Regions from separate parts of the Streptomyces sp. NPDC005805 genome, predicted to be linked through region 3. Evidence: predicted binding sites of a transcription regulator. Region 3 holds the regulator's gene; each other region holds the start of a gene.
What was found. Region 3 encodes HrcA, which represses chaperone genes, less so after heat shock. Its sites were predicted from a motif close to TTNGCACTCNGNNNNNCNGAGTGCNAA; they were not measured.

Region 1: the regulator HrcA is predicted to act here: its motif matches at 1,089-1,115, upstream of groES (co-chaperone GroES).
Region 2: the regulator HrcA is predicted to act here: its motif matches at 743-769, upstream of groL (chaperonin GroEL).

Annotation. Positions count from the first base shown of each region.
Region 1 covers NZ_JBEXXN010000004.1:82,869-85,135, forward strand. The annotation lists gene groL (chaperonin GroEL) at 1-536, opposite strand, end outside; gene groES (co-chaperone GroES) at 633-941, opposite strand; gene ABZ457_RS04000 (polysaccharide deacetylase family protein) at 1,182-2,096, opposite strand.
Region 2 covers NZ_JBEXXN010000060.1:42,731-44,997, reverse strand. The annotation lists gene ABZ457_RS25955 (cold-shock protein) at 375-578, shown strand; gene groL (chaperonin GroEL) at 925-2,267, shown strand, end outside.
Region 3 covers NZ_JBEXXN010000040.1:26,598-28,864, reverse strand. The annotation lists gene dnaJ (molecular chaperone DnaJ) at 1-404, opposite strand, end outside; gene hrcA (heat-inducible transcriptional repressor HrcA) at 405-1,421, opposite strand; gene ABZ457_RS21305 (MBL fold metallo-hydrolase) at 1,687-2,267, shown strand, end outside.

The sequences.
Region 1 (2,267 bases), on a different contig from region 3:
TTGGACTCCTCGACGGTGATGACACCGTCCTTGCCGACCTTGTCCATCGCCTCGGCGATGAGCTCGCCGACCTGCTGGTCCTGCGCGGAGAGCGCGGCGACGGCGGCGATGTCGGACTTCTCGTCGATCGGGCGCGCGGTCGCCAGCAGTTCGTCGGAGACGGCCTTGACGGCGGCGTCGATGCCCTTCTTCAGGGCGGCCGGGGAGGCGCCGGCGGCGACGTTGCGCAGACCCTCGCGGACCAGGGCCTGGGCCAGCACGGTGGCGGTGGTGGTGCCGTCACCCGCGATGTCGTTGGTCTTGGTCGCCACCTCCTTCACCAGCTGGGCGCCGAGGTTCTCGTACGGGTCCTCGACCTCGACCTCGCGGGCGATGGTCACACCGTCGTTGGTGATGGTGGGAGCGCCGAACTTCTTGTCGATGACGACGTTGCGGCCGCGGGGGCCGATCGTCACCTTGACGGTGTCGGCAAGCTTGTTGACGCCGCGCTCAAGGGCGCGACGGGCGTCCTCGTCGAACTTCAGGATCTTCGCCATGGAGCTTTCTCAAGTCCTCTCGAAACGAGCCGCGCCCCTCGCCGCCCGGCAATCAGCGGGGTGACCAGGGGCGCGGTTCGAAAGCAAATCGGTGAATTACTTCTCGACGATCGCGAGCACGTCGCGAGCCGAGAGGACGAGGTACTCCTCGCCGCTGTACTTCACTTCGGTGCCGCCGTACTTGCTGTAGAGCACGACATCGCCGACGTTCACGTCGAGCGGAAGACGCTCGCCGTTCTCGAAGCGGCCCGGGCCCACGGCCAGGACGACGCCCTCCTGGGGCTTCTCCTTGGCGGTGTCCGGAATAACCAGGCCAGAGGCCGTGGTCTGCTCGGCGTCGAGCGGCTGGACCACAATGCGGTCCTCGAGCGGCTTGATGGCAACCTTGGAGCTGGCGGTCGTCACGATCCGACCTCCCCCTTCGGAGATCTCACGGGGTCAATTGATCTGAGGTGGCGACCAGGTGGATCCGTCGTCGCGGGTGCCGGACCTGCCCGTCGCTGTGTTGGCACTCTCCAGTGGTGAGTGCCAGGAGCGAGACTATGACTGCGATTAGCACTCGGTCAAGCGGAGTGCCAATACAGCCCTCCGCGGCGCGGCGCGGAGGGCTGTATCGGTGTCGCGCCCCTGACCCGGGCGCGCGGTTCAGACGTAGTCCTCCAGCTTGGCCACGGCGTACCCCTTGTCGGTGACCGTCCGCATGACCTGGCGGATCATGTCGGGCATCGAGCCCTTCCAGGCCCCCTTGCCGCGGAAGTGGGTGAGGATGATGTCGCCCGGGTGCAGGTCCCGGTCCCACTCGCGCCACTCCATGCGGTCCGGGAACGCCTCGGCCGCCCACAGCGGCACCGCCTCGACGCCGCAGGACTTGGCGACCCGCAGCGTGTCGCCGTTGTAGTTGCCGTACGGCGGGCGGAACAGGCGCGGCCGGGTGCCGTAGCGCTTCTGGAGCTTCTCCTGCTGGCCGCAGATCTCGCGCTTCTGCTGCGCGTACGACAGGCCCGGCAGATAGCGGTGGTTGAGGGTGTGGTTGTGCAGCGCCACCCCGCTGTCGCGCATCTTCTCGAAGTAGGCGTAGTCGTCGTTGATGACGTAGTCGCTGAGGAAGGCGCTGTACGGGATCCGGAGCTCGGACAGCATCCGCAGCAGTTCCGGGTCCTTCTCCGCGCCGTCGTCGATCGTCAGGAAGACGATCTTCTCCTTGGTGGGGACGGTGGTGAAGACGGGCGGCAGACCCGCGCCGCCGGTGACCTCGAAGCCCTTGCGGGTGGTGATGCGCGGTTTGGCGGCGGGGGGCGGGGGCGCGGCGAGCGGGGTCTTGGCCAGGCCCCACTTCTTCGCCGCGACCGCGCGGGCCGCCTGGGCGCGGCGCACCTTCTCGGCCTGCACGGCCAGGGCACCGGCCGCCCCTTCCTCCTCGGCGGCCCGGCGCTCCTCCTCGGCCCTGGTGCCGGCCGCGGGGGTCGCGGCCGGGTCCGTCCCGCGCGTCTCGGCGGCGCAGCCCGCGCCCAGGGCGGCGACGACGAACGCCGCGAGGGCCGCTCGCACACGAAAAGTCATCAGCTTTCCCTTTTGTCGTACTAGTTGCATGGCGTCGCATCCTGTCAGCGGACCGTCCCCGTGCCCGGCCGACACCGCCCGCGGGGGCCGACCGTCCCCCGGGCGGCGGACAGGGGGCGGGCGCGGGGCGGGCGGAGGGAGGGTGATGGGCGGGGCCGGGCCGGGTGGGCG
Region 2 (2,267 bases), on a different contig from region 3:
GCCCTTTCCGCGAGCTAAGCGGAGGGGGCGATTCTGCATGGTTAGGCGCGGTAGAGTCTGGGAAACCCCGGCCGCGCAGCGGGAGAGCATTTGAGCCGCACCGCAAGAAAGCGGCCAAACTCTGCGATCGAATTGCCTCAATAGTGCCGCTTTGTCGGGCCCGACTTGCCCCGGAATTCAGCGGATTGGTACGGATCGAACGATCGGTCCTGCCTGGATTTCTCGTCCGATTGACCTGTTGCAGAGGGCAGTTGTGCAGATACATTCAGCCGCGGTCGACGCGTTCCGGCGCACACCCCTCCTGTCGGGGTGAGGTCTGACCCGGGTCCGCGAAGTGCGGTCCTGCGCAAGGGCCAGTAATAGGGGAGTTAGGCATGGCTCAGGGCACCGTCAAGTGGTTCAACGCGGAGAAGGGGTACGGCTTCATCGCGGTCGACGGTGGTGCGGATGTTTTCGTCCACTACAGCGCGATTCAGATGGACGGATACCGCACCCTTGAAGAGGGTCAGCGGGTCGAGTTCGAGATCTCGCAGGGCCAGAAGGGTCCGCAGGCGGACATGGTCAAGCTCGCCGTCTGATCCGACTGATCCAGGCGCGTTCGGCCACCGACGCACTCACGCCGAGGGGCCCGCATCCCGACCACCGGGATGCGGGCCCCTCGCGCATGCCCGCGCCCACCCGCCGCCCTCCATGGTCTTCGAAGGCGCTTGCACTCACCGGGGTCGAGTGCTAATCATTGGCGTTAGCACTCTCCGAGTGAGAGTGACAGAACTTGGATCGGGTCGGTGTGGCCCGCGGGCCGTGCGGGGCAAGGAACCGCAGGGCGCGCAGGCCGGCCGTCGCGGGCGCCGGACGCGATCCGATGCAATCCTCCCCCGTTGCCTTCGGCGCGGGGGGACCCACAGGTCCGGGAGGACACTTCACATGGCCAAGATCATCGCGTTCGACGAGGAGGCACGGCGCGGTCTCGAGCGCGGGATGAACCAGCTCGCCGACGCCGTCAAGGTCACCCTTGGTCCCAAGGGTCGCAACGTCGTCCTTGAGAAGAAGTGGGGCGCCCCCACGATCACCAACGATGGTGTCTCCATCGCCAAGGAGATCGAGCTCGAGGACCCGTACGAGAAGATCGGCGCCGAGCTGGTCAAGGAAGTCGCCAAGAAGACGGACGACGTCGCCGGTGACGGTACGACCACCGCGACCGTCCTCGCCCAGGCGCTCGTCCGCGAGGGTCTGCGCAACGTCGCCGCCGGCGCCAACCCGATGGCCCTGAAGCGCGGCATCGAGAAGGCCGTCGAGGCCGTCTCCGGTGCGCTGCTGGAGCAGGCGAAGGATGTCGAGACCAAGGAGCAGATCGCTTCCACGGCCTCCATCTCCGCCGCCGACACCCAGATCGGCGAGCTGATCGCCGAGGCCATGGACAAGGTCGGCAAGGAAGGCGTCATCACCGTCGAGGAGTCCCAGACCTTCGGTCTGGAGCTGGAGCTCACCGAGGGTATGCGCTTCGACAAGGGCTACATCTCGGCGTACTTCGCCACCGACATGGAGCGTATGGAGGCGTCCCTCGACGACCCGTACATCCTGATCGTCAACTCCAAGGTCAGCAACGTGAAGGACCTCCTTCCGCTGCTGGAGAAGGTCATGCAGTCCGGCAAGCCGCTGCTGATCATCGCCGAGGACGTCGAGGGCGAGGCCCTGTCGACCCTGGTCGTCAACAAGATCCGCGGCACCTTCAAGTCCGTCGCCGTCAAGGCCCCGGGCTTCGGCGACCGCCGCAAGGCCATGCTGAACGACATCGCCATCCTCACCGGCGGTACGGTCATCTCCGAGGAGGTCGGCCTCAAGCTGGAGAACGCCGGCCTGGACCTGCTGGGCCGCGCCCGCAAGGTCGTCATCACCAAGGACGAGACCACCATCGTCGACGGTGCCGGTGACAGCGACCAGGTCGCCGGTCGGGTCAACCAGATCCGCGCCGAGATCGAGAACAGCGACTCGGACTACGACCGCGAGAAGCTCCAGGAGCGCCTCGCGAAGCTGGCCGGCGGCGTGGCCGTCATCAAGGCCGGCGCCGCGACCGAGGTCGAGCTCAAGGAGCGCAAGCACCGCATCGAGGACGCCGTGCGCAACGCCAAGGCGGCCGTCGAGGAGGGCATCGTCGCCGGTGGTGGCGTGGCCCTGCTCCAGGCCTCCGCGGTCTTCGAGAAGCTGGAGCTGGACGGCGACGAGGCGACCGGCGCCAACGCCGTGAAGCTCGCGCTGGAGGCCCCGCT
Region 3 (2,267 bases):
ATGTCCTTGGTGGTGCCGAAGGCCGCCTCGTTGAGCTCGACCTCCAGACGGATCATGGCGTCCTGCCCCCGGCGGGTGCGCGAGCGCGGTCCGCGCTGCGAGGCCGTGCCGAAGAAGGCGTCCATGATGTCGGAGAAGTTCCCGAAACCGCCCGCGCCGAAGCCGCCCGCACCGGGGCCCCCGGCCTGGGAGAGCGGGTCCCCGCCGAGGTCGTAGACCTGCTTCTTCTGCGGGTCCGAGAGCACCTCGTACGCGGCGTTGATCTCCTTGAAGCGCTCCTGCGTCTTCGGGTCCGGGTTCACGTCCGGGTGGAGCTCACGGGCGAGACGGCGGAACGCCTTCTTGATCTCGTCCTGCGATGCGTCGCGGCGTACGCCGAGTACGGCGTAGTAGTCCGTGGCCACTTACGACTCCGCCAGGATCTGTCCGACGTAACGTGCCACTGCGCGTACCGCTCCCATCGTTCCGGGGTAGTCCATGCGGGTCGGTCCGACCACGCCGAGTTTGGCGACTGCTTCGCCGCCCGAACCGTAACCGACCGAGACGACGGACGTGGAGTTCAGTCCCTCGTGGGCATTCTCATGCCCGATTCTCACGGTCACGCCCGATTCCGGGGCCTCGCCGAGGAGCTTGAGCAGCACCACGTGCTCCTCCAGCGCCTCCAGCACCGGCCTGATCGTCAGGGGGAAGTCGTGTCCGAAGCGGGTCAGATTGGCGGTGCCGCCGATCATCAGCCGCTCCTCGGTCTCCTCGACCAGGGTCTCCAGCAGCGTCGCCAGCACCGTGGAGACCGTGCCGCGGTCCTCCGCCTCGAAGGACTCCGGCAGATCCTGCACGAGCTGCGGCACATCCGCGAAACGGCGGCCCACCACACGGCTGTTGAGCCGGGCGCGCAGGTCCGCGAGCGCGCTCTCGCCGAACGGGGCCGGGCAGTCGACCATCCGCTGCTCGACCCGGCCGGTGTCGGTGATCAGCACCAGCATCAGCCGGGCGGGCGCCAGGGACAGCAGCTCCACGTGCCGGACGGTGGACCGGGTCAGCGAGGGGTACTGCACGACCGCGACCTGCCGGGTGAGCTGCGCGAGCAGCCGCACCGTGCGGCCGACGACGTCGTCGAGGTCGACCGCGCCGTCGAGGAAGTTCTGGATGGCCCGGCGCTCGGGCGCGGACAGCGGCTTCACCCCGGCGAGCTTGTCGACGAAGAGGCGGTAGCCCTTGTCCGTGGGGATGCGGCCGGCGCTGGTGTGGGGCTGGGCGATGAAGCCCTCCTCCTCCAGCACCGCCATGTCGTTGCGCACGGTGGCCGGGGAGACACCGAGCCGGTGCCGCTCGGTCAGCGCCTTGGAGCCGACCGGCTCCTCGGTGCCCACGTAGTCCTGGACGATGGCGCGCAGCACCTCCAGCCTGCGTTCGCTGAGCATCGCGCACCTCCAGCGGTGGTTCGTGGCGGCCTCGGGGTCCGAGGTTCGTTCGTCGTGCTTCCCGGCTTCCCGGGGGCGTCCGCGTGCCGTCCGGGCCGTCTCCGGGGCGCCTCCGGGTCGGCTGGCACTCGTTGCGTCCGAGTGCCAGCGGTGCCCCGGCCAGTGTACGGCTGCCGGGTACACCCCTAGCAAGGGCGGCGGCGCGCGACTCGTCACACCGCCCGCCCCCGCACCCGCCGGTGCGCGGGACGGATAGCGTCGGGGCATGGCTACGGGTATCGGCGCGGCACGGGACATCGCCTGGGAAGCGGCGGGCTGGGAGCGGCTGGCGGACGGGGTGGGGCGGCGCAGACTCCCGGTCTGGGACGCGACCGTCGGCCTGGTCGTCGGGCGGGACGCGGCACTGCTCTACGACACGGGCTCCTCGCTCCGCGAGGGGGCGGCGCTGCGCGCCCAGGTCGCGGCCCTGCTCGGCGAGGCCCCGGACTCCCCCGCCGCGCCCGTGCCGCACGTGACGCACATCGCACTGAGCCACCCCCACTTCGATCATGTCCTCGGCACCCCGGCCTTCCCCGGGGCCGCCGTGCACGCGGCGGTGGGCGCGGACGCCCTGATGGCCCGGGAGCGGGACGCGCTCCGCGCGGACGCGGTGCGCCAGGGCGTCCCGCCCGAGGAGGCGGCCGAGGCAGTCGGCGCCCTGGTGCTGCCCGGGCACACGGTCACCGGGGAGTGCACCCTCGACCTGGGCGGCCGGCAGGTGCTGCTCGCCAATGTGGGCCCCGGCCACAGCGGCCACGACCTGGCGCTGCTGGTGCCCGGTGAGCGGGAGGTCGTCTTCTGCGGCGA